DNA from 4 places in the Streptomyces vilmorinianum genome. Region 1 is predicted to be linked to each of the others. Evidence: riboswitches for the same ligand, from Rfam matches in the RefSeq annotation. Region 1 holds a riboswitch; each other region holds the start of a gene.
The links. Region 1 has a riboswitch for cobalamin ahead of FDM97_RS10605 (cobalamin biosynthesis protein). Riboswitches for the same ligand answer to the same signal wherever they lie in the genome.
Positions count from the first base shown of each region.

Region 2: it holds a riboswitch for cobalamin, as region 1 does, so the genes downstream of both, FDM97_RS16085 (energy-coupling factor ABC transporter permease) here and FDM97_RS10605 (cobalamin biosynthesis protein) in region 1, are expected to answer to the same signal.
Region 3: it holds a riboswitch for cobalamin, as region 1 does, so the genes downstream of both, cobN (cobaltochelatase subunit CobN) here and FDM97_RS10605 (cobalamin biosynthesis protein) in region 1, are expected to answer to the same signal.
Region 4: it holds a riboswitch for cobalamin, as region 1 does, so the genes downstream of both, FDM97_RS28905 (ribonucleoside-diphosphate reductase subunit alpha) here and FDM97_RS10605 (cobalamin biosynthesis protein) in region 1, are expected to answer to the same signal.

Region 1 is NZ_CP040244.1:2,271,837-2,278,744, forward strand. Features, by position in the region: gene cobO (cob(I)yrinic acid a,c-diamide adenosyltransferase) at 1-167, opposite strand, end outside; gene FDM97_RS10595 (putative cobaltochelatase) at 167-2,185, opposite strand; gene FDM97_RS10600 (cobyric acid synthase) at 2,376-3,923, opposite strand; gene FDM97_RS10605 (cobalamin biosynthesis protein) at 3,920-4,882, opposite strand; cobalamin riboswitch at 4,918-5,058, opposite strand; gene FDM97_RS10610 (hypothetical protein) at 5,192-5,413, opposite strand; gene FDM97_RS10615 (inorganic phosphate transporter) at 5,426-6,682, opposite strand.
Region 2 is NZ_CP040244.1:3,425,932-3,432,839, reverse strand. Features, by position in the region: gene icmF (fused isobutyryl-CoA mutase/GTPase IcmF) at 1-207, shown strand, start outside; gene dhaK (dihydroxyacetone kinase subunit DhaK) at 313-1,305, shown strand; gene dhaL (dihydroxyacetone kinase subunit DhaL) at 1,311-1,925, shown strand; gene FDM97_RS16090 (PTS-dependent dihydroxyacetone kinase phosphotransferase subunit DhaM) at 1,922-2,326, shown strand; cobalamin riboswitch at 2,401-2,596, shown strand; gene FDM97_RS16085 (energy-coupling factor ABC transporter permease) at 2,626-3,333, shown strand; gene FDM97_RS16080 (energy-coupling factor ABC transporter substrate-binding protein) at 3,330-3,695, shown strand; gene cbiQ (cobalt ECF transporter T component CbiQ) at 3,702-4,451, shown strand; gene FDM97_RS16070 (ATP-binding cassette domain-containing protein) at 4,448-5,296, shown strand; gene FDM97_RS16065 (serine hydrolase domain-containing protein) at 5,518-6,717, shown strand; gene FDM97_RS36840 (oxidoreductase) at 6,898-6,908, shown strand, end outside.
Region 3 is NZ_CP040244.1:172,516-179,423, reverse strand. Features, by position in the region: gene FDM97_RS00855 (ATP-binding cassette domain-containing protein) at 1-338, shown strand, start outside; gene FDM97_RS36250 (suppressor of fused domain protein) at 348-689, shown strand; gene FDM97_RS36245 (suppressor of fused domain protein) at 696-926, shown strand; gene cobN (cobaltochelatase subunit CobN) at 939-4,610, opposite strand; cobalamin riboswitch at 4,650-4,784, opposite strand; gene FDM97_RS00840 (cobalamin biosynthesis protein CobG) at 4,852-6,390, shown strand; gene FDM97_RS00835 (precorrin-8X methylmutase) at 6,387-6,908, shown strand, end outside.
Region 4 is NZ_CP040244.1:6,260,145-6,267,052, reverse strand. Features, by position in the region: gene FDM97_RS28925 (ribosomal maturation YjgA family protein) at 1-189, opposite strand, end outside; gene FDM97_RS28920 (LysR family transcriptional regulator) at 200-1,108, opposite strand; gene FDM97_RS28915 (MarR family winged helix-turn-helix transcriptional regulator) at 1,210-1,665, shown strand; gene FDM97_RS28910 (ribonucleotide-diphosphate reductase subunit beta) at 1,727-2,740, opposite strand; gene FDM97_RS28905 (ribonucleoside-diphosphate reductase subunit alpha) at 2,740-5,115, opposite strand; cobalamin riboswitch at 5,242-5,366, opposite strand; gene FDM97_RS28900 (GNAT family N-acetyltransferase) at 5,419-5,922, opposite strand; gene FDM97_RS28895 (YbdD/YjiX family protein) at 6,024-6,221, opposite strand; gene FDM97_RS28890 (carbon starvation CstA family protein) at 6,284-6,908, opposite strand, start outside.

The sequences.
Region 1 (6,908 bases):
AACACCCCGATCGGCCAGCCCTGGTTCCAGGCGCGCAGCGCCATGCCGAACGCGGCGGTCGACTTGCCCTTGCCGACGCCCGTGTGCACCATCACCAGCGCACGGTTGCGGCGCTGGCGGGTGGTGAGACCGTCGTCGGGAACGACGGTCGGCTGTCCCTGCGGCATTAAGCGGCCCTCCTCGTGGCGTGCTCTGCTTGTACGTCTCTGACGAGCCCGGCGATCGAGTCGGCGCGCAGCTCGTCCAAGGTCACGGCGGTGCCGCCGAGTTCGCGGGCGAGGTCCCCGGCCAGACCCAGCCGTACGGGCCCGGTCTCGCAGTCCACGACGACGGCCGCCGTGCCCTCGGAGGCGTGCAGCCGTGCGGCCCGGGCGGCGAGCGCCACCGGATCGGCGCCGCCGCCGGTCGCCCGGCCGTCGGTCACGACGACGAGCAGGGGGCGGCGCGAGGGGTCGCGCAGCCGCTCGACGCGCAGCACGTCGTGGGCCTTGAGCAGCCCGGCCGACAGGGGCGTACGGCCGCCCGTCGGGAGCTGCTCCAGGCGGGCCGCGGCCGCGTCCACGGACGAGGTCGGCGGCAGCGCGACCTCGGCGTCCCGCCCCCGGAAGGTGACAAGGCCGACCTTGTCGCGCCGCTGGTAGGCGTCGAGGAGCAGCGAGAGCACGGCGCCCTTCACGGCGCTCATCCGCTGCCGGGCCGCCATCGAACCGGACGCGTCCACCGCGAACAGGACCAGGTTGCCCTCGCGGCCCTCGCGGGTCGCCTGACGCAGGTCGTCCCGGCGGACGACGAGCCCGGGACCGGTCCGTCCGCGCGCCTTCTGGTGCGGGGCGGCGGCATGCACGGTCGCGGCCAGGTGCAGCTTCGTCAGGGCGCCCCGGGGCCGTACGGATCCGGTCGTCCTGCCGTGCTCGGTACGGGCACGGGAGCGGCGTCCGGCCGCGCCCTCGCCGAGTCCGGGGACGCTGAGCATCTTCGTACGGAAGGGCTCGGCGGCCTTGACGGCGGCGCGCTCACCGGCGCCTCCCGGCCCCTGTGGGGCAGGCGCGGGCGCCTCGTCAGAACCGGCGCTCTCCGGAGCCGCGTCCGGCCCCTCGCCCTGCGGCGGCACACCACCGCCACCGCCCGGCCCCTTGCCGGGTCCCGGGTCGGGATCGTCGTCGCCCTCGTCCCCGCCCTTGAACTGCTCCAGCGTCTCGTCGAGCTTGTCCTCGTCGAGCCCCGGCGCGTCGAAGGGGTTCCGGCGCCTGCGGTGGGGGAGGGCGAGCAGCGCGGCCTGCCGTACGTCCTCGGAGGTCACCTCGGTCCGCCCCGCCCACGCGGCGAGCGCGGTCGCGGTGCGGGCCATCACGATGTCGGCGCGCATCCCGTCGACCTCGAACGCGGCGCAGGTCGCGGCGATCTGGAGCAGCGCCGCGTCGCCGAGCACGACCTGCGGCACGAGGGCGCGCGCGGCGACGATGCGGTCCCGCAGCGCGGTCTCCTCGTCCGCCCAGCGGGCGGCGAACGCGGCCGGGTCGTCGTCGAACGCCAGCCGGCGCCGTACGACCTCCACTCGCTGCTCGGGCTCGCGCGAGGCCGCGACCTCGACGGTCAGACCGAAGCGGTCCAGCAACTGGGGCCGCAGCTCGCCCTCTTCGGGGTTCATCGTGCCGACCAGCAGGAACCGGGCCGCGTGCCGTACGGAGACGCCTTCGCGCTCGACGTACGAGGAGCCCATCGCGGCGGCGTCGAGGAGCAGGTCGATCAGGTGGTCGTGGAGGAGGTTGACCTCGTCGACGTACAGGATCCCGCGGTGCGCGTCCGCGAGCAGCCCGGGCTCGAAGGCCTTCACGCCCTCGGCGAGCGCCCGCTCGATGTCCAGCGCGCCGACGAGCCGGTCCTCCGAGGCACCGACGGGCAGTTCGACCATCCGCGCGGGGCGCGTGTCGGCCGGGGCGGCCTCGTGCGGCCCGTCCGGGCAGCCCGTGTCCGGCGAGGCCGGGTCACAACTGAAGCGACAGCCGGCGACCACCGGCACCCCGGGCAGCAGGTCCGCGAGCGCCCGCACGGCGGTCGACTTCGCGGTGCCCTTCTCGCCGCGTACGAGGACACCACCCACCGCCGGGCTCACCGCGTTGAGCAGCAACGCGAGGCGCAGGTCGTCCATACCGACGACGGCGGTGAACGGATACCGGGTGCTCATCGGGTGGTCACTCCTTCAGATAGCTGACGCTCGCGTAGATCCGGGACGGCCCGCAGCCGTCGACGGCGGGTATTGCCCCACAAGGGCCACTCGCACCTCTGCTGCCCTACCTGCACGGGTGGTGCGGGTGGGAACCCCGGCCCGGCCGCAGGCCGGGCGCACCCCCCGCGCAGCTTCGCCACGCCCCCACTCACGGCGCACCCGGCGGCACGAACGGCAGCCCCGTCGGCGCGCCCCGCTCGATCAGCCGCAGCAGCGCGTCCGTGTCCGCGTGCTCCTCGATCAGGTCGCCGAGCCGGTCCAGCTGCTCCTCCCGGAGCGCGCCGAACGAGGTGTCGGGCGCCGGTACGAAGCGCCGGCCCGCCGCCGCCGCGACCTCCCGCAGGAACGCCCGGCGGAAGCCGTCGCTCTCCAGCGAGCCGTGCCAGTGGGTGCCCCAGACCGCACCGACCCGGCAACCGTCCAGGAACGGTTCCCCGCCCGCCACATCGGCGACGCCGTGGTGGATCTCGTACCCCTCGACGCGCTCGCCGAGGGCCTCGCCGACCGGCCGGGAAAGGGTCTTCTCGGCCGCGAACCGGACCCGGACGGGCAGCAGTCCGAGGCCGTCCACCGTGCCCGCCTTCGACTCGACCTCGTCCTCGATCCGCTCCCCGAGCGCCTGGAAGCCGCCGCAGATGCCGAGTACGGGCCGGCCCTCCGCCGCCCGCCGGGCCAGCGCGTCCGCGAGACCGCGCTCGCGCAGCCACGCCAGCGCCTTCACCGTCCCCCGGGTCCCCGGCACGACCACCAGGTCCGCGTCGACGAGCTCCTCGGCCCGGTCCACGAACCGCACGACCACGCCCGGTTCGGCCGCCAGCGCGTCCACGTCCGTGAAGTTGGACATCAGCGGCACGGCGCACACCGCGACCCGCAGCACGTCCTCTCCGACCGGAGGCGCCACGACCGACTCGCGGACGGCGCCGCGCATCGACACCCGCAGCCCGTCCTCCTCGTCGATGCCGAGTCCGTGCGCGTACGGCAGCACACCGAAGGTGCGGCGCCCGGTCAGCCCGTACAGCATGTCCAGGCCCGGCTCGAGGAGCGTCACATCGCCCCGGAACTTGTTCACCAGGTAGCCCGCGATCAGCTCCTGGTCCTCGGGCGCGAGCAGCGCCGTCGTACCGAAGAACTGCGCGAAGACCCCGCCCCGGTCGATGTCGCCGACGACGAGCACCGGCAGCTTCGCCGCCCGCGCGATGCCCATGTTCACGATGTCCGTGCGCCGCAGATTGATCTCGGCCGGACTGCCCGCCCCCTCGCAGATCACGGCGTCATACGTGCCCCGCAGCTCCTCCAGGCACGCCAGAACCGGCTCGAAGAGCTCTTTCTGCCGCCCCCCGTGCAGCCTTTTCCCGGGGGACGACCCCCCAGACCCCCCGAAGAACCCGCGGGCGCTCAGCTCGCCCACCGGCTTACCCATGAGGACGACCTGGCTGGAGCGGTCGCTGCCCGGCTTGAGCAGCACCGGGTTCATCAGCGCGGTCGGCTCGACCCGCGCGGCCTGCGCCTGCATGGCCTGCGCCCGGCCGATCTCCGCGCCCTCCCTCGTGACGAAGGAGTTCAGGGACATGTTCTGGCCCTTGAACGGGGCGACCTTCACGCCCTGCCGGACCAGCCAGCGGCAGATGCCCGCCGTGACGACGCTCTTGCCCGCGTCGGACGTGGTCCCCGCGACCAGCAGCCCCCCGCCTCTCATACGTTCCTCCGCTTCAGCGCGCTCGCGATCATCCGGCCGCCCACGCAGGCGGCCAGGGTCAGCCCGGTCACCCACCGGGAGAGCCGTACCGCCCGTTCGATGTCCCCGACCTCCACGGCCCGGCCCTCGCCGTTCAGGACGGGCCGGTGCTCGACCCGGCCGCCGTACGAGAGCGTCCCCCCGAGCCGTACGCCGAGCGCCCCCGCGAACGAGGCCTCCACCGGGCCCGCGTTGGGGCTCGGATGCTTCGCCGCGTCCGCCCGCCACGCGCGCAGCGCCCCCCGCGGGTCGCCACCCGCCACCGTCGCGAGTACGGCGGTCAGCCGGGCACCCGGCCAGCCGGCCACGTCGTCGAGCCGGGCCGAGGCCCAGCCGAAGCGGCGGTACTTCGGGGACTTGTGGCCGACCATCGCGTCCAGGGTGTTCACGGCCCGGAAGCCGACCAGGCCCGGCACGCCCGCGACCGCGCCCCAGACCAGGGCGCCCACGACGGCGTCGGAGGTGTTCTCGGCGACGGACTCCACGACCGCGCGGGCCATCGCCGGACCGTCCAGGGCCTGCGGGTCGCGCCCGCACAGATGGGGCAGCCGCTCGCGGGCCACGTCCAGGTCGCCGGCCTCCAGGGCCCCGCCGATGGCGCGGGCCTCCCGGCCCAGGGTCGTCCCCCCGACGACGGCCCAGACGGCGGCGGCGGTCAGCGCGACGGAGGCCCGGGGGTGGTCGCGTACGGTACGGGCGGCCAGCGCGGCGGCCCCCGCCGCACCCCCGACGCAGACGGCGGTGTGCAGCGCGCCCCAGCCGCGGTGATCGCGCCACAGCAGCTTCTCGACCGCACCCGCGGCCCGTCCGAACGCGGCGACCGGATGGCCGCGGCGTGGGTCGCCGACGAGCAGGTCCGCGGCCAGACCGGCGGCGGCGCCGTACGCGAATACACCTGTGGCTGCACTGCGGCCGGGCATGGCGCTGTGTCCTCACTCAGGGTCCGCGCCCTGGCTCGACGTGACCGGCGGTGAGAGTTCCTGACTCCCGGGCCCGAAGGCTCCGGTCACAGTGGCGGGACCGCGCCGGATTCGCACCGGGCTTCCTCTTCTGCCGCCGTAAATGGCCTCGGCAGTCCACCACGCTGTGCGAACACCCGTCAACTCACCCTTGACCTGCGGTGAGACAGTGTGCGAAGCACCACACAGCGCCAGGGCGGTGCCTACGAACGACGGCCGGGCGGGCCGCACCCGAAGGTGCGGCCCGCCCGGCCGTCGGAGCGTGTGCCGTCAGGCCACGATGAGATAGATGCCGTACGCGACGGCCGCCGCGCACAGCGCGAAGCAGGCGTACGCGCCGGTGCGCGCCAGGGTGGCCGAGCCTCCCTGGGCGGCGGCCTGCTCCTGCTTGGAGAGGCCGACGATGCCGAGGGTGAAGAGGGCCACGAGGGCGACGGTCGCCACGAGGCTGACTCCGAAGACGGAGCCGAGAGCTGCCCAGTCGATCTTCATGTCGTTCGTTCCTTACACCGCGGCCGAGGCTGCGGGGGCTGCCGGGTCCGCGGGGGCCGGCGAGGGGATGGTGGTCTTCAGGTCCTCGTCCGCGACGGCGGCGACGGTGCCGGCCGGCGGCGGGGTGACGGCCGCGATGGCGGTGGTCACGACGCCCGCGGGCTCGGTCTCGACGTCGTTGACGTTGGTGTGGTCGACCACCTGGCGGCGGGAGACGACCCAGATGGCGACGCACGAGGCGACCAGGAAGGCCGCGACGGCGTAGACGCCCCAGTCGCCCTGACGGGCGACGTACTCGGCGCCGGCCCCGACAAGGGCCGCGGCCGGCAGGGTCAGGCCCCAGGCGACGAACATCCGGGTGGCGGTCGACCAGCGGACGACACCGCCCTTGCGGCCCAGACCCGCGCCCATGACGGCGCCGGAGCAGGAGTGCGTGGTCGAGAGGGAGAAGCCCAGGCTGGAGGAGGCCAGGATGACGGTGGCCGCGCTGGTCTGGGCGGCGAAGCCCTGCTGCGGCTGGAGGTCGGTGAGGCCCTTGCCCATCGTGCGGATGATGCGCCAGCCGCCGAGGTAGGTTCCGAGCGCGATCGCCGTACCGGCGGAGACGATGACCCAGACCGGCGGGTTGGAGCCGGGGGCGATGATGCCGCCGGCGACCAGGGCGAGGGTGATGATGCCCATGGTCTTCTGGGCGTCGTTGGTGCCGTGGGCGAGCGAGACGAGACCGGCGGAGGCGATCTGACCGGCCCGGTAGCCCTTCTCGGTCGTCTTCTTGTCGGCCTTCTTGTCGAGGCGGTACGTCAGGCGGGCGGCGAACATCGCGGCCAGACCGGCGACCAGGGGGGCGGCGACCGCCGGGATGAGCACCTTGCTGATGACGGTCCCGCCGTTGACGCCGCTGACGCCGATGGAGGCGACGGTCGCGCCGATGAGGCCGCCCATCAGGGCGTGGGAGGAGCTGGACGGCAGTCCGACCAGCCAGGTCACCAGGTTCCAGAGGATCGCGCCGACGAGCGCGGCGAGGATGACTTCGGGTTGGATGCCCTCCTCATTGACGAGTCCCTTGGAGATCGTCTTGGCAACCTCCACCGACAGGAACGCGCCGACCAGGTTCAGCACGGCGGACATGGCCACCGCCGTCTTGGGCTTGAGAGCACCGGTCGAGATGGTCGTCGCCATCGCGTTGGCGGTGTCGTGGAAACCGTTCGTGAAATCGAACACGAGAGCTGTCACGACCACAATCGCGAGCAGCAGCGTGATGTGTTCCATTTACCCAGGCAATCGTTCGACGTCAGTGGCTCGTCGAACGTAGGCAACCTGAGTGAACGGAAGGTGAACTGAGGCGGGCGGCATGGTGTCCCTATCCGGGGTCCGGTGATTCCGCTTAGGGCCTCCGGAGGGGGACTGTCCACGATGTGGGCACCGTGCAACCACGGGTAAGCCGTGCGGTTGCGGCACACATACGACTTCCTCCGCTTCCTCCGGCCTCGCCCCG
Region 2 (6,908 bases), 1.2 Mb from region 1:
GAGAAGCAGTCCCAGCTGGAGCGCGTACGGGACTTCCAGGACCGCCACCGCGACGAGGCCCACGAGGCCCTGGCCGCGCTCAAGGACGCGGCGGTGAACGGCGACAACGTCTTCGCCGTGCTCATGGACGCCGCACGGGTCTGCTCCCTTCAGCAGATCACCGAGGCCTTCTTCGAGATCGGCGGCCAGTACCGGCGCAACGTCTGACCGGTTCGCGCACCGGACCACGCGGCGGGTTGTGCGACGTCCCGGATGGGCATGTGGGCAAGCTGAAGAGAGAACGGCCCCCACCCTGCCCATCAGGAGGTACCCATGAGGATGCTGATCAACGTCCCGGAGACCGTCGTCGCCGACGCGCTGCGTGGCATGGCCGCCGCGCATCCCGAGCTCACCGTCGATGTCGACAACCGCGTCGTCCTGCGGCGGGACGCCCCCGTCGCGGGGAAGGTGGGGCTGGTGTCCGGGGGCGGGTCCGGGCATGAGCCGTTGCACGGAGGGTTCGTGGGGCCCGGGATGCTGGCGGCGGCGTGTCCCGGGGAGGTGTTCACCTCGCCCGTGCCCGATCAGATGGTGCGGGCCGCGGCCGCCGTGGACAGCGGGGCCGGGGTGTTGTTCGTCGTCAAGAACTACACCGGTGACGTCCTCAACTTCGAGATGGCCGCCGAGCTCGCCGAGGACGAGGGCATCCAGATCGCCAAGGTGCTCGTCGACGATGACGTGGCGGTGACGGACAGCCTCTACACGGCCGGGCGGCGCGGGACCGGGGGCACGCTGTTCGTGGAGAAGGTCGCCGGGGCCGCGGCCGAGGAGGGCGCGCCCTTGGAGCGGGTGGAGGCGATCGCGCGGCGGGTGAACGAGCGGTCGCGGAGTTTCGGTGTGGCGCTCAGCGCCTGCACCACGCCTGCGAAGGGAAGTCCCACCTTCGACCTGCCCGCGGGTGAGCTGGAGCTGGGCATCGGGATCCACGGCGAGCCCGGGCGGGAGCGGCGGCCGATGATGACCTCGCGCGAGATCGCGGACTTCGCCGTCGACGCCGTACTGGACGACCTGCGGCCGTCCGGGCCGGTCCTCGCGCTCGTCAACGGCATGGGGGCCACGCCGCTGCTCGAACTGTACGGGTTCAACGCCGAGGTCCAGCGGGTCCTGACGGAGCGTGGGGTGCCGGTCGCCCGGACCCTGGTGGGCAACTACGTGACCTCGCTCGACATGGCCGGCTGCTCGGTGACGCTCTGCGAGGCCGACGAGGAGATTCTGCGGCTGTGGGACGCGCCGGTTCAGACGCCCGCCCTGCGCTGGGGCCGGTGAGAGGAGTGTCCGAAGTGACCGAGTTCGACGCCGCGTTCTTCCACCGCTGGCTGACCCGCGCCGCCGCCGTCGTCGACCGTGAGGCCGACCGTCTCACGGAGCTCGACGCGGCGATCGGCGACGCCGACCACGGCGCCAACCTGAAGCGGGGCTTCGCCGCCGTCACGGACGTACTGGGCAAGGAGCCGCCGGAGACACCGGGGGCCGTACTCGTCGTCGCGGGGCGGCAGTTGATCTCGACCGTCGGCGGTGCGTCCGGGCCGCTGTACGGAACGCTGCTGCGCCGCACCGGGAAGAGCCTCGGCGAGGCCCCGGCGGTGACGCTGCCGGAGTTGGCGGCGGCGCTCACCGCGGGGGTCGCCGCGGTCGCCCAGCTCGGCGGGGCCCAGGTCGGGGACAAGACCATGCTGGACGCGCTCGTTCCGGCGGCCGAGGCGCTGGGCGAGTCCTTCGCGGCGGCCCGGGACGCGGCCGATCGGGGCGCCCTCGCGACGGTACCTCTCCAGGCGCGCAAGGGCCGGGCGAGCTATCTCGGTGAGCGTTCCATCGGCCACCAGGACCCAGGGGCCACCTCGTCGGCGCTGCTGATCGGCGCTCTCGCGGAGGTGGCGGACGCGTGAGCGGACAGGTGGGCATCGTTCTGGTCTCGCACAGCGCGGCCGTGGCCGACGCCGTCGCCTCCCTCGCCCGGGGGCTCGCGGGCGGCGGGGCGACCGCACCGGTCGCCGCCGCCGGAGGCACCCCCGACGGGGGTCTCGGCACCAGCTCGGAGCTGATCGCCGAGGCGGCGAAGTCGGTCGACGGGGGTGCCGGTGTGGCCCTGCTCGTCGATCTGGGCAGCGCCGTCCTGACCGTCAAGGCGCTCCTGGCCGAGGAGGACGAACTGCCCGAGGGGTCGCGGCTCGTGGACGCCCCGTTCGTCGAGGGAGCCGTCGCTGCGCTCGTCACGGCGAGCGCCGGCGGGGACCTGGACGCGGTCGTGGCGGCCGCCTCGGAGGCGTACGCGTACCGCAAGGTGTGAGGGAGGAGCCCCTCAGGCGCCCGTCACAGCCCGTGCCCGAGGGCACCCGTGTTGTGATGTGCCTGGTCAACCCACTAATGTCGCAGGGCCTTGGTGTACGGGAAGCCGGTGCGATACCGGTGCGGCCCTCGCCACTGTGATCGGGAAGTCCGGCTCCGGCCCTTCGGGGCAGCCACTGGACCGCCGCGGGAGACCGCGGCGGTGTGGGAAGGCGGAGCCGCGGCGGCATGACCCGTCAGCCAGGAGACCGGCCAAGGCGCGTTGTCCATCCACGAGGTGCTGGAGAGGGTCTTCCCACCATGCATATAGCCGAGGGGTATCTGCCCCCTGTGCACGCGGCCGCCTGGGGAGTCGCGTCCGCTCCCTTCGTCGTCCACGGTGTCCGCGCGCTGACCCGTGAGGTGAGGGCCAACCCGGAGTCCACGCTGCTGCTCGGCGCCTCCGGCGCGTTCACGTTCGTCCTGTCCGCCCTCAAGATCCCTTCGGTGACGGGCAGTTGCTCGCATCCCACCGGTACGGGTCTGGGCGCGATCCTGTTCCGGCCGCCGGTGATGGCGGTCCTTGGCACCATCACGCTGCTCTTCCAGGCGCTGCTGCTCGCCCACGGCGGGCTCACCACCCTCGGCGCCAACGTCTTCTCGATGGCGATCGTCGGGCCGTGGGCCGGCTTCGGTATGTACTGGCTGCTGCGCCGCTTCGACGTGCCGCTCATGGTGAGCGTGTTCTTCGGTGCGTTCGTCGCCGACCTCTCCACGTACTGCGTCACCAGCGTGCAGCTCGCGCTGGCGTTCCCGGACCCGGGCAGTGGCGTGCTGGGCGCGCTCGCCAAGTTCGGCGGGATCTTCGCCGTCACGCAGCTGCCGCTCGCCGTCAGCGAGGGTCTGCTGACGGTGCTCGTGATGCGTCTGCTGAGGCAGTCCAGCAAGAGCGACCTGACCCGGCTCGGGGTCCTGCTCCCGGCCGGGAAGGGCAGGAAGACCGACACGACGGAGGCGAGCGCCCGATGAGCCGGAACGCGAAGATCAACGCGCTGCTGCTGCTCGTGGTGGTGGCGCTGGCGGTGCTGCCGCTCGCGCTGGGCCTCGGTGACGACAAGGAGGAGCCGTTCACCGGCGCGGACGGGCAGGCCGAGGCGGCGATCACCGAGATCGACCCCGACTACGAGCCGTGGTTCAGCCCGCTGTACGAGCCGCCGTCCGGTGAGATCGAGTCGGCGCTGTTCTCCCTGCAGGCGGCCATCGGCGCCGGTGTCCTCGCGTACTACTTCGGTCTGCGGCGCGGTCGCAGGCAGGGCGAGGCCCGTGCGGCGGCGACAACCGCGGCCGAGGCGGGGGCGAAGGCGCCCGTCGTGACCGCGGGCGACGAGTAACCGCCGGTGCTGCCGATCGACGCGGCGGCGCACAGCAGTCGCTGGCGCCGCCGTCACCCTTGCGAGAAGGCCGTGCTCGGCTTCGGTCTGACCCTGTGCGCGGTCTGTCTGCCGCCGTGGCCGGGTGCCGTCCTGGTCGCCGCGGCCACCCTCGCCGTGCTGCTGGGTCCGGCCGGTGTGCCGGGGCGTCAGCTCTGGCGTGCGTTCCGCATCCCGCTGGGTTTCTGTGTGACGGGCGCGATCCCGCTGCTGTTCGAGGTGGGCGGTCCACGGGGGCTCGTCGCCCTCGCGCCCGACGGCCCGGTCCACGCGGGTGAGCTGCTGCTGCGGACCTCGGCCGCGTCCCTCGGCGTGCTGCTGTTCGCGTTCACCACACCCGTCTCGGATGTGCTGCCCTGTCTGGTACGGGCGGGGGTGCCGGCGCCCGTGGTGGATGTGGCGCTGGTGATGTACCGGATCAGCTTCCTTCTGTTGGATGCGATATCCAAAATCCGACAGGCGCAGGCGGCCCGGCTCGGACTGACCACCCGGGCGGCGACCTGGCGCTCGCTCGCCGGGCTCGGCGCGACGGCGTTCGTGCGCGCTTTCGACCGGGCGCAGCGCCTGCAGACCGGGCTCGCCGGGCGGGGGTATGACGGGACCCTGCGGGTCCTGGTGCCCCAGGCCCCGGTGTCGGGCCGGTTCCTCGCCTCCACGGCCGGCCTCCTCGCCGGTCTCGTCGCCTTCACCCTCGTACTGGAAAGGTCCCTGCCGTGAGTGTTCCGCCGCCTGTCGTGGAACTGGTGAAAGCCGGGTTCGCCTACGAGGACGGGCCCGCCGTCCTCGACGGCATCGACTTCGGCGTGCCTGAGGGCCGGGCGATGGCTCTGCTCGGGCGCAACGGCAGCGGCAAGACGACGCTGCTGCGGCTGCTGAGCGGGGGTCTGCGCTGCGGCAGTGGCGCACTGCGCCTGGACGGTGAGGACGTGTCGTACGACCGGAAGGGCCTGACCCGGCTGCGGACGACCGTGCAGCTGGTCGTCCAGGACCCGGACGATCAGCTCTTCGCCGCCTCCGTGGGCCAGGACGTGTCGTTCGGGCCGATGAACCTGGGGCTGCCGGAGGAGGAGGTACGGCTCCGGGTGCGCGAGGCGCTGGAGGCGCTGGACATCGTGGCCCTGGAGGACCGGCCGACCCATCTCCTGTCGTACGGACAGCGCAAGCGGGCGGCGATCGCGGGGGCGGTGGCGATGCGTCCGCGGGTCCTGATCATGGACGAGCCGACGGCCGGGCTCGATCCGCACGGCCAGGAGCGGCTCCTCGACGTGCTCGGCCGGCTGCGGGAGTCGGGCACGACGGTGGTGATGGCGACGCACGACGTCGACCTGGCGCTGCGCTGGGCGGACGAGGCCGCCGTGCTCTCGCCGGAGGGGCTGCGGACGGGACCGATCGAGGAACTGCTCGCCGACGACGCCCTGCTCGACGCGGCGCGGCTGCGCCGCCCGTGGGGCATGGCGGTGACGCGTCTGCTGCGCGCGCACGGCCTGCTCGACGCGGACGCGGAGGGCCCGCGCACGGCGGAGGACCTGGACCGCTGGGCCGCTACGCCCCGGAGCGCCTAGCGCCTGGCGGTTGGCGGCTGGTGGCTTGCGGCTTGCGGCTTGCGGCTGTCGTGTCCGTCATCACGGGCACGCGGCCGCCCCGGTGGCTCGCGTGGCTCGCGTGGCTCGCGTGGCTCCGAACGAGTGGACTCGGCGGAACGCGGACCGGACGGGGACCCTCGTCCAGGGGTCGGGTGGTGACCTGGCCCTCTCAGACACCGATCTGGAAGAGGCGCCCCGAGATGCGACGTACCCCCGCCCGCCGTCTGTTCGCCGCAGCGCTGCTCGTGGCGTCCGTGCTGGCACCGATGGCGGCGGCTCCCGCCACCGCCGTCCACGCCGCCGCCTTCGACCGGTACGACAACGACGAGTGCCCGCCCGAGGGTCTCGGGCCCGAGCTGACCGCCCGGCTGGACAAGGCCGTCGAGGACGTCCGCGAGCAGGCCGGGATCCCCGGCGTCGTCGTCGGGCTGTGGATGCCGGGCAAGGGGAGCTACGTCCGCGCGACCGGTGTCGCCGACACCGTCACCCGCAAGCCGATGACCGAGGACGTCTTCGTACGTATCGGCAGCGAGACCAAGACCTTCACGGTCACCGCCCTGCTGAAGCTCGTCGACGACGGCAAGGTCCGGCTGGACGACCCGATCTCCGCCTACGTCGACGGCGTGCCCGACGGCGCCCGGATCACACTGCGCCAGCTGGCCGAGATGCGCAGCGGCCTGTTCCCGTACACCGACGACGCCGACTTCCAGCACGACCTGCTCAGCGACCCGAGCCGCTCGTTCACCCCGCGGGAGGTGCTCGCGTACGGCTTCAAGCACAAGAACACCTTCGACCCGGGCAAGCAGTTCCAGTACTCCAACACCAACCTCGTCCTCCTCGGCCTCGTGGTCGAGAAGGTCAGCGGTCAGCGCCTCGTCGACGTCATCGACAAGAGGGTGCTCCGCCCGGCCCGCCTGCGCCACACGCTGTTCCCGCAGGGCGCGGAGTTCCCCGAACCGCACCCACGCGGCTACACCAACCAGACGCTGAGCGGCGAGGTCACCGACTCCACGGACTGGAACCCCAGTTGGGCCTGGGCGGCGGGGGCGATGATCTCGGACCTGCACGACCTGCGTCGCTGGGCGAAGATCGTCGCCACCGGCACGCTGCTCAGCCCGCAGACCCAGGCCGAGCGGCTCAGGATGCTGCCGACCGGGGTCCCCGGCACGAGCTACGGACTCGGCATCTTCGAGAGCGGCGGCTGGATCGGGCACAACGGCTCGATCCCGGGATACGAGACCGTGACCGTCCATCTGCCCTCGCAGAAGGCGACGCTGGTGCTCATGCTGAACACGGACATCACCTCGCAGGGCCAGGAGCCGAGCTCGCTGGTCGCCCGGGCGATCACGCAGATCGTGACGCCGGACAACGTGTACGACCGCCCGGTCCCCCCGCGCTAGGGGGAGCCTTTCCGATCACCGGATCGCCGCACCCCGGCCCCCGGGCGGACCCCGCCCGGGGGCCGCGTCATGGGCGCAACGTCGCGCACATCACGCTCCCCACGTTATGCAACTTGTTGCACAACGCCCCTCGGGTCGTCTACAACAGTCGGTGACGACACTGCGCGAGGAGGCGCCCCCATGACCCCGTA
Region 3 (6,908 bases), 2.1 Mb from region 1:
CGGTGGCCGAAGCCTTCGGCGAGGACCGCGAGGACGAGCTGCTCGCGCTCGGCCTCTTCGCCCCGGCCGACCTGGCCACCCCCGTACGGGACCTGTCGACGGGCCGGCGCCGCAGACTGGAACTCGCCCACCTGCTCACCTGCCCCACCGACCTCCTCCTCCTCGACGAGCCCACCAACCACCTGGCCCCCGGCCTGATGGAAGACCTGGAAGCCGCCCTCGCCACCTACCCCGGCACGCTGGTGATCGTCACCCACGACCGCCGCATCCGCGAGAACTTCCGGGGCCGGCGCGTGGACCTCGCCCCGTGTGCGGTCCCGGTCGCCGGCGCGGCATAGCATCCGCTCATGCTCCAGGCACCGGACGCCCTCGTCACCGCCCTCGACGCGCACGTCCGGCGGTTCTTCGCCGGGCACGCCGTGCGTCCCGTCGACCACGCGCTGCGTGACGGAAGCCGGGGCCGAAGCCCCGGCTTCCGCGTACTCGAGGCGCCCCCCGAACAGCCCGGGGACTGCTGGACGTACGTCACCATCGGATGCTCCCCGGGGGAGCACCCCCGACTGGAGTTCCTGATGACGGCGCCCGTCTCCGACCCGCGCTTCGCCGACCTGCTCGCCATGGCGGTCGCCTACCACCGGGACCCGGCGGACTACCCGCTGGACCTCGGCCACAGCCTGCCGATTGGCTAGCCCTGGCTGCCCGGCTCGGCGTGCACCCATCTGCTCGTCAGCCTGCCGTACCTGCACGGCCCCGACCTGGAGCACTGCCCGCTGCCCGGCGGCGGACACGCCCGCTTCCTGTGGCTGCTCCCGGTGACGGACTCCGAGATCGCCTACCGCCGCGCGCACGGGACGGAGGCGCTGGAGCGGCTCTTCGACGAGGCGGGTGTCAACCCCGTCGATCCGCGCCGCGCCCCCGTCGCGTAACCCGCGGCCGGGTCAGCCCTCGGCGCCGTCCTCCAGGTCGCCCTCGGTCTCCAGGAAGACCTGGCGCAGGGCCGCCAGGGTCTGCGGGTCCGGCTTCTCCCACATGCCGCGGGACTCGGCCTCAAGGAGACGCTCCGCGATGCCGTGCAGGGCCCAGGGGTTGGCCTCCTTCAGGAAGGCCTGGTTCTCCGGGTCCAGGACGTACGTCTCCGTGAGCTTGTCGTACATCCAGTCGGCGACCACACCCGTCGTCGCGTCGTAACCGAAGAGGTAGTCGACCGTCGCCGCCAGCTCGAACGCGCCCTTGTAGCCGTGGCGGCGCATCGCCTCGATCCACTTCGGGTTGACCACCCGGGCGCGGAAGACCCTCGACGTCTCCTCGACCAGGGTCCGGGTGCGGACCGTCTCGGGGCGGGTCGAGTCGCCGATGTACGCCTCCGGGGCCGTGCCCGTGAGCGCGCGGACGGTCGCCACCATGCCGCCGTGGTACTGGAAGTAGTCGTCGGAGTCGGCGATGTCGTGCTCGCGCGTGTCCGTGTTCTTCGCGGCGACGGCGATCCGCTTGTACGCCGTCTCCATCTCCGAACGCGCCGGGCGGCCTTCCAGACCGCGGCCGTACGCGTAGCCGCCCCACACCGTGTACACCTCGGCGAGGTCCGCGTCCGTGCGCCAGTCGCGCGAGTCGATCAGCTGCAGGATGCCCGCGCCGTACGTGCCCGGCCGCGAGCCGAAGATACGGGTGGTGGCCCGCCGCTCGTCGCCGTGCTCGGCCAGGTCGGCCTGCGCGTGCGCCCGTACGTAGTTCTCCGCGGCCGGCTCGTCCAGGGACGCGGCGAGCCGTACGGCGTCGTCGAGGAGCCCGATGACGTGCGGGAACGCGTCCCGGAAGAAGCCCGAGATGCGCAGCGTGACGTCGATGCGCGGACGGCCCAGCTCCTCCAGGGAGATCGGCTCCAGGCCGTTCACGCGACGCGAGGCGTCGTCCCAGGTGGGGCGGATGCCAAGGAGGGCCAGCGCCTCTGCCACGTCGTCGCCCGCCGTGCGCATCGCGCTCGTGCCCCACAGGGACAGACCGACGGAGGTCGGCCACTCGCCGTTGTCGGAGCGGTAGCGCTCCAGGAGGGAGTCGGCGAGCGCCTGGCCGGTCTCCCACGCGAGGCGGGAGGGAACGGCCTTGGGGTCGACGGAGTAGAAGTTCCGGCCGGTCGGCAGCACGTTGACCAGACCGCGCAGCGGCGAGCCCGACGGGCCGGCCGGGACGAAGCCGCCGTCCAACGCGTGCACGGCGTGGGTGAGTTCGTCGGTGGTGGCGGCGAGCCGGGGCACGACCTGCTCGCAGGCGAAACGCAGGACGGCCGCGACGTCGTCCGCCCGCGCGTCGGCGGCCGCGGGCACGCCGTCGGCGCCGGGCGCCGGGGCCAGGCCCCGCGCCACGACGGCCGGAACCGCCGCCGCGTCCCAGCCGGCCGCCTCCATCGCCTCGACCAGCGCCCGCGCCGTCGCCTCCGCCTCGTCGGCGGTGGCCCGGGTCGCGGCCGACTCGTCCAGGCCCAGCGCCTCGCGCAGACCCGGCAGCGCCTGCGTGCCGCCCCAGATCTGCCGGGCGCGCAGGATGGAGAGGACCAGGTTCACCCGGGCCTCGCCGGTCGGCGCGCCGCCCAGCACATGCAGACCGTCTCTGATCTGCGCGTCCTTGACCTCGCAGAGCCAGCCGTCGACGTGCAGCAGGAAGTCGTCGAAGCCGTCGTCCTCGGGGCGGTCCTCCAGACCCAGGTCGTGGTCGAGCTTCGCGGCCTGGATCAGCGTCCAGATCTGCGCGCGGATCGCGGGCAGCTTGGACGGGTCCATCGAGGAGATCTGCGCGTACTCGTCGAGCAGCTGCTCCAGGCGCGCGATGTCGCCGTAGGAGTCGGCGCGCGCCATCGGCGGCACCAGGTGGTCGACGAGGGTCGCGTGCACGCGCCGCTTGGCCTGCGTGCCCTCGCCCGGGTCGTTGACGAGGAACGGGTAGATCAGCGGGATGTCGCCGAGCGCCGCGTCCGGGCCGCACGCGGCGGACAAGCCCGCGTTCTTGCCCGGCAGCCACTCCAGGTTGCCGTGCTTGCCGAGGTGGACCATGGCGTCCGCCCCGAAACCGCCGTCCTCGGCGCGCGCCGCGATCCAGCGGTAGGCAGCCAGGTAGTGGTGGGAGGGCGGGAGATCGGGGTCGTGGTAGATCGCGATCGGGTTCTCGCCGAAGCCGCGCGGCGGCTGGATGAGGATCAGCAGGTTCCCGCGGCGCAGGGCGGCGAGGACGATATCGCCTTCCGGGTCGCCTTCGGCGGTACGGGACCGGTCCAGGAACATCTCGCCGGGCGCCGGACCCCAGTGCTCCTCGACCTGCTCACGGAGCTCCTGCGGCAGGGTCGCGTACCAGCGCTTGTAGTCGGCGGCCGGGATACGGACCGGGTTGCGGGCGAGCTGCTCCTCGGTGAGCCATTCCTGGTCGTGGCCGCCTGCCTCGATCAGGGCGTAGATCAGCTCGTCGCCGTCGCCGGAGACCAGGCCGGGGATCTCGTCCTCGGGCCCGAAGTCGTACCCCTCCTCGCGGAGGCGGCGCAGCAGCGCGACGGCGGAGGCGGGGGTGTCGAGACCGACCGCGTTGCCGATACGGGAGTGCTTGGTCGGGTACGCGGAGAGGACGAGCGCCAGCTTCTTCTCGGCGTTCGGGATGTGCCGCAGGCGGGCGTGGCGGACGGCGATCCCGGCGACGCGGGCGGCGCGCTCGGTGTCGGCGACGTACGCCGGGAGGCCGTCCTCGTCGATCTCCTTGAAGGAGAACGGGACGGTGATGAGCCGGCCGTCGAACTCGGGGACGGCGACCTGGCTGGCGGCGTCCAGCGGGGAGAGACCCTCGTCGTTCTCCTCCCAGGCGGAGCGCGAGCCGGTGAGGCAGAGCGCCTGCAGGATCGGTACGTCGAGGGCCGCGAGCGCGCCCGCGTCCCAGGCCTCCTCATCGCCGCCGGCCTGCGCCTCGGCGGGCTTGGTGCCGCCGGCGGCGAGGACGGTGGTGACGATCGCGTCGGCGGACCGCAGGGTGTCGAGGAGCTCCGGCTCGGGGGCGCGCAGGGAGGCGACGTAGAGCGGCAGGGCCTGGGCGCCGGCGTCCTCGATCGCCTCGCAGAGCGAGCCGATGAAGGCGGTGTTCCCGCTCATGTGGTGGGCGCGGTAGTAGAGCACGGCGACGGTCGGGCCGTCGGTCCGCCTCGACTCGCGCTCCAGCGGGCCCCAGGTCGGCGCGGCGGCCGGGGCCTCGAAGCCGTGGCCGGTGAGCAGCACGGTGTCGGAGAGGAACCGCGCCAGCTGCTCCAGGTTGTCCGGGCCGCCGTGCGCGAGGTAGGCGTGGGCCTCGGTGGCGACGCCGACGGGGACCGTGGAGGTCTCCATGAGCTGGGCGTCCGGGGCCTGTTCCCCGGAGAGCACGACCAGCGGCCGGCCCGCGGCGCGCAGCGCGTCCAGGCCCTCCTCCCAGGACCGCAAGCCCCCGAGGAGGCGTACGAGAACGAGGTCGGCGCCGTCGAGAAGGCCGGGCAGCTCGTCGAGCGTGAGGCGGGAGGGGTTGGCGAACCGGTACTCGACCGGGCCGCCGGCCGCGCGGGCGCTGAGCAGGTCGGTGTCGGAGTGCGACAGCAACAGAATTCGCATGCGAGCGCAGGCCTTCCTCGGGGTTGTCCGCGCCCCGGGTGGTCGTGTGGACGGCGGGAGTTCCTGACTCACCCACCCCGTCTCCGGGCCGGGCTCACAGTGGCGGGACCGCGCCGGAATCTCACCGGGCTTCCTCCCCGGGGTCCTGGGACCCCATGCCGATCTGCATAGTAGAGCGTGGCCCCGGCGGGCCGGGGGGTTGGCCGGATCACACCCGGTGGCCGCCCGGATCCACGTGGGTATGCTCGCCGCCATGCCGCCCACCCCACCCACAACGCCCAACCGGGGCGAACCTCTCATAAGGGACCGTGGCGACGCCTGCCCCGGGGCGCTGCGCCTGCACCCCGCCGACGACGGCCGCCTGGCCCGACTGCGCCTGCCCGCAGGCCTGCTGACGGCTCATCAGGCCGAGGTCCTGGCCGCCGCGGCCGAGGCCCTCGGCGACGGACAGGTCAGTGTCACCTCCCGGGGAAACGTGGAGCTGCGCGGCCTCGGCGAGGGCTGCGGGGCGGAACTGGCGCGACTTCTCGCGGAAGCCGGCCTGCTGCCCTCCACGACCCATGAGCGGGTCCGGAACGTGGTGGCCTCGCCGACGGCGGGCCTGGACGGACTCGGCTTCGGCGACGTGCAGTTGTGGGCCCGCGAACTGGACGCGCTGCTGTGCGCGGAGGACTGGACGGCATCCCTTTCCGGCCGTTTCCTGTTCGTTCTGGACGACGGCCGGGGGGACGTGGCGCAGCTCGGCGGAGATGTGACCTTGATCGCAGCGGGGGCCTGTGCGGCCGGCGGCGACGGTACGGACGGGGCCCAGACCCCGGACGGACCGGACGGACCGGACGGACCAGGCGCCTCGGGCGCGGCGGGGGCCTGTGAGGCCGGCGGCAAGGGTTCGGACGGGGTCCGGACGCCGGACGGGCCGGATATCGGCGCGACAGCGACAAGCAGGCCGGGAGGCCGCGAAGCGAGCGAGCCCGCGCCGGGCGCGGCAGGGCCGGCGCGGCCGGATCGGGTCGCCTCGCCGGGCGCCCCGGGCACCGGCGCGTACCTCCGCGTGGGCGCCCAGGTCTTCCGGATCGCCGCCGCCGACGCCCCCCGCGCCGCGCTCGCCGCCGCCTCCGCCTTCCTCGCCGCCGCGCGGGACGCCGGGAACGGTGCCTGGCGGGTACGGGAGCTGCCCGAGGGACACGAGCCGGACCTGGCGGGGGCCCTCGCCCGGGCCGGGATCGCGGCGGAGCCCGTACCGGGGGCGGAAGTCCCGCACGGAGGACCCCCGGCACCCGGGCCCCTCGGCACCACCGCCCTCCATGTCCTCGCGCCCCTCGGCCGCCTCACCGCCGCCCAGCTGCGCGCCCTGCTCCCCGCCGACGAGGTACGGCTCACGCCCTGGCGCGGCGCGGTCGTCGTCGGGACCTCGGTCGGCGTCGGGACGGCCGGGGACCGGCTGGCCGAGCTGGAGTCGTACGGTCTGATCACCCGCCCCGACTCCCCCTGGGCCGGCGTCAGCGCCTGCACCGGACGCCCCGGCTGTGCCAAGTCCCTCGCCGACGTCCGCACGGACGCGAGCCCCGGCCCGGCGCCCGGACTCCCCGTCCACTTCTCGGGGTGCGAGCGGCGCTGCGGTCACCCGCACGGCACCTGGGTCGACGTCCTCGCCACCGCCGACGACACCTACCTGGTGAACGGCGCGCCCACCTCCCGTACAGACCTCCACGACGCGGTCGCAACGGCCCGCACCACCGCCCGCACCACCGCCCGCACGACCGCCCGCACAACGAGATGAGCGAGAACGACACGATGTTCGACTACGAGAAGGACGGGGCGGAGATCTACCGCCAGTCCTTTGCCACGATCCGTGCCGAGGCGGATCTGGCGGGCCTGCCCGCCGACGTCGCCCAGGTCGCGGTCCGCATGATCCACGCCTGCGGCATGACCGACCTCGTACGCGACATCGCCTACTCGCCCCTGGTCGTCTCCCGCGCACGCGCCGCGCTGCGCGCCGGTGCGCCGATCCTGTGCGACGCGCAGATGGTCGCGAGCGGCGTCACCCGCAAGCGGCTGCCGGCCGACAACGACGTGGTCTGCACGCTCTCCGACCCCTCCGTGCCCGCGCTCGCCGCCGAACTCGGCACCACCCGCAGCGCCGCCGCCCTCGAACTGTGGCGCGACCGCCTCGAAGGCTCCGTCGTCGCCATCGGCAACGCCCCCACCGCCCTGTTCCGCCTCCTGGAGATGATCGAGAAGGGCGCCGGACGCCCGGCGGCCGTCCTCGGCATCCCGGTCGGCTTCATCGGCGCCGCC
Region 4 (6,908 bases), 4.0 Mb from region 1:
CGCCGCCGTGACGGGCCGCACCCGGGGTGCGAGCAGCACCACCAGGGTCAGGATCAGCACCGTGTAGAGCGCGTCCCCCGCGTACTTGGCGACGAGGCCCGACGCCACGGACCTGATCCCCAGGCCGACGGCGACGGTGAGCACGGCCGCGGCGCACGCCACGAGGCGCGTACGCGCGTGAGAACCCATGGCGGGCAGCCTATCGGGCCTGGGGGATGCCCTTCCGCATGCGGCTGAGGACGGCCTTGGCCGCCGGACCGGTGGGGCCGCCCGCCGGCCAGGCGAGGGCGATCCGCCCGCGCAGGGCGGGAGAGGTCAGGGGGAGAGTGCGCAGGCCGAGGGCGGCCGCGGCTTCGGGCGGGTCCTCCCGGAGGATGGCGACCCCGAGGCCGCGGGCGGCGAAACGTGCCAGCAGGGTCGGTGCGGCGGCCTCGAAGGCGACGCGCGGCTGAAAACCGGCCTGCCTGCAGGCGCGTTCGAGTACATCGCGTATATCGGTGCCCCGCGGAAGGCTGATGAGCGGGCGATCGGCGAGCGCGGTCAGGGGGAGCGCGGTCCGGCCGGGGAGGAGCAGGGGGTCGTCCGGTGCCATGGCGGCGACCAGGGGAGTGTCGATCAAGATCTCAAGGTTGATGTTCGGCGGGGAGTCGTCGTCGGCGAGGCCGACGACGGCGAGGTCGAGTTCGCCCCGGCGCAGGGCGGTGAGCATGCGTTCCGACGTGTCCTCGATGAGGGAGATCTCGACCTGCGGGTGCTCGTCGTGGAAGTCGGCGAGCAGGGTCGCCATGTCGTACTCCTCGGTGGCGGCGCCCGAGACGAGGCCGAGGGTGACATGTCCCCGGACCAGTCCCGTGAACTCGTCCACCGTCTGCCGCATCCCCTCGACCGCCGCAAGTGCCGCCCGCGCGTAGGGAAGGACCGCCTCGCCCACCTCGGTCGTGGTCACCGTGCGGCCGGAGCGGTCCAGCAGGGGCTGCCCGAACTCCCGCTCCAGCTGCCGGATCTGCGCACTCACCCCCGGCTGCGCCACATGCAGGGCGGTGGCGGCGCGGGTGAAATTGGCTTCCTCGACGACGGCGACGAAGTACCGCAGCTGACGGAGTTCCATAAGCAGAGATGCTAGTTGCGAGAACAGCTGTCTCTTGGACTTCTGGGAGAGGGGACGAGACGCTGGTGATCATGGAGAGCGCGGTGAGAGGAGCAGACACGATGACGTACTCGCACGACGACGCGGAGCTGGTGAACCAGCCGATCGGGTACTGGACATGGGCCGCGAACAAGACGCTGACCGCGTACGTCAGGGGGCGGCTCGCGGCGATCGGGATCACACAGCCCCAGTGGTGGGTGCTGCACCAGGTGCTGCACAGCGAGACCGGTGCCACCCGGGACGAGGTGATCACCGCCCAGCAGGCCAACCTGGACGTCGGCGCCGGCCTGGCCCCCGACATCGACCTTCTGGTCGAGCGGAAGCTGCTCGTCGCCGACGCGGCCGGCCGACTGCGGATCACCGAAGAAGGCCGGGCGCTGCACCAGCGCGCGGCCGAGACCCAGCGGGCCAACCGGGAGCGCGTGCACGCGGGCATCCCCGACGAGGAATACCTGATCACCCTGAAGGTACTGCAGCGCATGATGGGCAACGCGGGCGGAGACGTGTCCCAGGGCTGAGGGTCACGCACAGCCGAGGGCTGCCCGGCACGACGTGCGGGCAGCCCTCAGAGGTGAAGCGTCAGAAGTCCTCGTCGAGGTCCACCGAGCCCTCGACCGCCACCTGGTACGCGGACGGGCGGCGCTCGAAGAAGTTCGTCAGCTCCTGGACGCCCTGGAGCTCCATGAACGCGAACGGGTTCTCGGAGCCGTACACCGGGGCGAAGCCCAGGCGCTGGAGGCGCTGGTCGGCGACGCACTGGAGGTACTCGCGCATCGACTCGGTGTTCATGCCCGGCAGGCCGTCGCCGCACAGGTCGCGGCCGAACTGCAGCTCCGCCTCCACGGCCTCCCTCAGCATGTCGGTGACCTGCTGCTGGAGCGCGTCGTCGAACAGCTCGGGCTCCTCCTTGCGGACGGTGTCCACGACCTCGAAGGCGAAGTTCATGTGCATCGTCTCGTCGCGGAACACCCAGTTGGTGCCGGTCGCCAGGCCGTGCAGCAGACCGCGGGACCGGAACCAGTACACGTACGCGAAGGCGCCGTAGAAGAACAGGCCCTCGATGCACGCGGCGAAGCAGATCAGGTTCAGCAGGAAGCGGCGGCGGTCGGCCTGGGTCTCCAGGCGGTCGATCTTCTCGACCGAGTCCATCCACTTGAAGCAGAACTGCGCCTTCTCGCGGATGGAGGGGATGTTCTCGACGGCGGCGAACGCGGCGGCGCGGTCGTCCGGGTCGGGCAGGTAGGTGTCGAGCAGCGTCAGATAGAACTGGACGTGCACAGCCTCCTCGAACAGCTGGCGCGAGAGGTAGAGGCGCGCCTCGGGGGAGTTGATGTGCTTGTAGAGCGTCAGCACGAGGTTGTTCGCGACGATCGAGTCACCGGTCGCGAAGAACGCGACCAGGCGGCCGATCATGTGCTGCTCGCCCGGCGTCAGCTTCGCGAGGTCGGCGACGTCGGAGTGGAGGTCGACCTCCTCCACCGTCCAGGTGTTCTTGATCGCGTCCCGGTAGCGCTCGTAGAAGTCCGGGTAGCGCATGGGACGCAGAGTCAGCTCGAAGCCCGGGTCGAGCAGGTTCTTCTCGGTGGAGCTCATTACTGGCAGGCCTCGCAGGACTCGGGGTTCTCAAGGGAGCAGGCGACGGCCTCTTCAGGGGTCGCCTGGACGGGGATCGGGGTGGCGGCCACGGTCGACGCCTGGGCCGCGCGGGCGATCCGGGTCGCCGGGCGCGAACGCAGGTAGTACGTCGTCTTCAGCCCCTGCTTCCAGGCGTACGCGTACATCGACGACAGCTTGCCGATGGTGGGGGTCTCCAGGAAGAGGTTCAGGGACTGGCTCTGGTCCAGGAACGGGGTCCTCGCCGCCGCCATGTCGATCAGGCCGCGCTGCGGGATCTCCCACGCCGTCCGGTACAGCTCGCGCACCTCGGCCGGGACCCAGGTGAAGCCCGCCACCGAGCCGTTGGACTCGCGCAGCGCCTCACGGGTCTGCGCGTCCCACACGCCCAGCCGCTTCAGCTCGTCGACGAGGTACGAGTTGACCTGGAGGAACTCGCCGGAGAGCGTCTCGCGCTTGAAGAGGTTGGAGACCTGCGGCTCGATGCACTCGTACACGCCCGCGATCGAGGCGATGGTCGCCGTCGGCGCGATGGCCAGGAGCAGGCTGTTGCGCATGCCGACGGCCGCGATCCGCTCGCGCAGCGCCGTCCAGCGCTCCGGCCAGTTCAGCTCCACGTCGTAGTGGTCGGGGTGCAGGACACCGCGGGCCGCGCGGGTCTTGTCCCAGGCCGGCAGTGGGCCGTTGCGCTCGGCGAGGTCGGCGGACGCCTCGTACGCGGCGAGCATGATCCGCTCGGCGATACGGGTCGACAGCGCGCGCGCCTCGGGGGAGTCGAAGGGCAGCTTCAGCTGGAAGAAGACGTCCTGGAGGCCCATCGCGCCCAGGCCCACCGGGCGCCAGCGGGAGTTGGAGCGGCCCGCCTGCTCGGTCGGGTAGAAGTTGATGTCCACGACCCGGTCGAGGAACGTGACGGCCGTACGGACGGTCGCGTCGAGCCGCTCCCAGTCGATGTCGCCACCGGCCACGAACGCGCCGAGGTTGACCGAGCCCAGGTTGCAGACCGCGGTCTCGCCGTCGTCCGTGACCTCCAGGATCTCCGTGCAGAGGTTGGAGGAGTGGACCGTGTGGCCTGGCTCGGCGGTCTGGTTGGCCGTACGGTTCGAGGCGTCCTTGAAGGTCATCCAGCCGTTGCCGGTCTGGGCCAGGGTCCGCATCATCCGGCCGTACAGGTCACGGGCCGGCATGGTCTTGCGGGCCAGGCCCGCCGCCTCCGCCTTGCGGTACGCGGCGTCGAACTCCTCGCCCCACAGGTCGACGAGCTCGGGCACGTCCGCCGGGGAGAACAGCGACCACTCGGCGTCCGCGTTCACGCGGCGCATGAACTCGTCCGGGATCCAGTGCGCCAGGTTCAGGTTGTGCGTACGCCGGGCGTCCTCACCGGTGTTGTCGCGCAGCTCCAGGAACTCCTCGATGTCCGCGTGCCAGGTCTCCAGGTAGACCGCGGCCGCGCCCTTGCGCCGCCCGCCCTGGTTCACGGCCGCGACGGAGGCGTCCAGCGTCTTCAGGAACGGCACGATGCCGTTGGAGTGCCCGTTGGTGCCACGGATCAGCGAACCGCGGGAGCGGATACGGGAGTACGACAGGCCGATGCCGCCGGCGTGCTTCGACAGGCGCGCGACCTGGTGGTAGCGGTCGTAGATGGAGTCCAGCTCGTCCTGCGGCGAGTCCAGCAGGTAGCAGGAGGACATCTGCGGGTGGCGGGTGCCGGAGTTGAAGAGCGTGGGGGAGGAGGGCAGGTAGTCGAGCCGGCTCATCAGCCCGTACAGCGCCGCGACCTCGTCCAGCGCGCGGGTCGAGTCGTCCTCGGCGAGGCCGGCGGCGACGCGCAGCATGAAGTGCTGCGGGGTCTCGATCACCTTGCGGGTGATCGGGTGACGCAGCAGGTAGCGCGAGTAGAGGGTGCGCAGACCGAAGTAGCCGAAGCGGTCGTCTGCCTTCGCGTCGATCAGCGCGTCGAGCCGGGCGGCGTGCAGCGTCACGAACTCGGCCGTACGGTCGGCGATCAGGCCCTCGCGGTGCCCCACGGCGACCGAGGCGGAGAAGGTGACCGAGCCCTGGCCGGCCGCCTCGTCCGCGATGGTGATCGTCAGGAGCCGGGCGGCGAGCCGGGAGTACGCCGGGTCCTCGGCGATGAGACCCGCGGCCGCCTCGGTGGCCAGCTCGCGCAGCTCCGCCTCGTCCGAACCGGCGTTGCGGCCGCGCAGCGCGGCGGCGGCGACCTTGCCGGGGTCGGTGTCGGGGAGGTCGGCGGTGAGATCGGTCAGGGTCCGCAGAAGCACGGTCCCGGGTCCGTCGCTCTCGTTACCGTCGCTCTCGATCGCTGCGGCCGGATCGGCGGGCGCGATGGTCACGTGGGGGCTCTCCCTCGCTCGGCTCGGGGCCGGCGGGGAGGCGGGCGGCGGGCACCCGTACGCAGGGATGCGCCGCGCCACGGCCCATTCCGCGAGGCCCGGACGTCTGTGGCACCCGGAACGGACGGACCGGGCGCGCTGTCCACAGGTCTTCGGACTCGGCAGGCGTGCAAGTACGCCGAAACCACACCGTTGCGGGACAGTTCCGGATTTCCACCGGATTCCCCTGCGAGGACAGCGAGCATGAGCATACATGTGGGGGGCGCCCCTCGAAGCACCCCCCACATGTTGTGTCGTTGGCGCTCAGAGCTCCAGGCCGTAGGTGAGCAGGGGGTCCATGTCCGGAATCGGCTTCCAGTCCCTTTCGGGGGTGCGGACGAAGCCCATCCGCTCGTAGATCCGGTGCGCTGAGGCCATGCCGGGCTGGGTGGAGAGCCGGATCCGTACACAGCCCTCCAGGGCCCGTGCCCGCTCCACACAGGCCCGTACGAGCGCCTCGCCGACACCCCGGCCGCGCGCGTCCTTCGCGACCGCCAGCATCCGGAACTCCGCCTCGTCGTCGGCGGCGATGTCGGCCCACGGCCGGCCGCCCGGCGTGAAGGTCACCCCGCCCAGGACCGTGCCCGCCGCGTCCACGGCCACGAGCACCTCGGCCTCACCGGCCCGCCGGGCCACGTCGCGCAGCACGTGCAGGTACGTGTCGTCCTCGCCGAAGTCCAGGTGCCCGTCGTCGAGATAGGCCCGCGCCGTGAGTTCGCCCAGAGCGTCGTACTCCTCGGGCCGTACGGCCCTGATGATGATGTCCATCCCGGCAGTCTGCCGCCGGCGCGAACGCGACGGGCCGTCGCGCTCCCCACGAGGAGGAACGCGACGGCCCGTCGATCTGCCGCTGCCGAACCGGAGACGGATCAGCAGCAGCGGAACCCGTCGCGCGGATCCGCCTCCCGCGCGTCGGTGCGGCTGCGCTCGAACTCCCGCCGGGTCATGACCTCGGCGGCCGGGTCGCAGCTTCTGGCGTGGGCGACGTACTTGTCGTACACCGCCTCGCCGGACAGCTCGCGCACGTACCAGCGGACCCGGCTCCACGCGTACCGCAGCAGGCCCACCGCGCCCGCGCCCGTTCCCGCGCCCGTTCCCGCGCCCGTTCCCGCGCTCGTGCTCGCCGGGCTCATGCCGAACCGGTCCCGGCCGGCACGTCGTCGCCGTGGCTCTCGCCGCGCTGCGCGCCGATGGTGCGGAGACCGCCGCCGCTGCCGAGGCCCGCGGCCACCAGCTCGGCCTTCTCCTCCTGGGTCGGGAACATGCCGGCCGGAGCGACCAGCTTCGACTCGGTGTGCGGGACCTCGGAGAGCCGTACGGTCTCAGGGTTGTTGATGGCCTTGAGGCAGACCCGGGCCGCGTCGGCGATGACCACGACGATGAGGATCGCGAAGAGGGCGGAGAGGATGCCGTCGACGGTGGAGTTGGTGACGACGGTGTGCATGTCGTCGAGCGACTTGGCGGGCGGCAGCACCTTGTCGGCGTCGATGCCCGCCTGGTACTTGTCCCGCTGGGCGAAGAAGCCGACCCGCGGGTCCTCCGAGAAGATCTTCTGCCAGCTGGCGGTCAGGGTGACGGCGACGTCCCAGGCGAGCGGGACGCCCGTGACCCAGGCCCACTTCAGGCGGCCGGACTTGATCAGCAGCGTGGTGCAGACGGCCAGTGCCACGGCGGCGAGGAGCTGGTTGGCGATGCCGAACAGCGGGAAGAGCTGGTTGATGCCGCCCAGCGGGTCGTGCACGCCGACCCAGAGG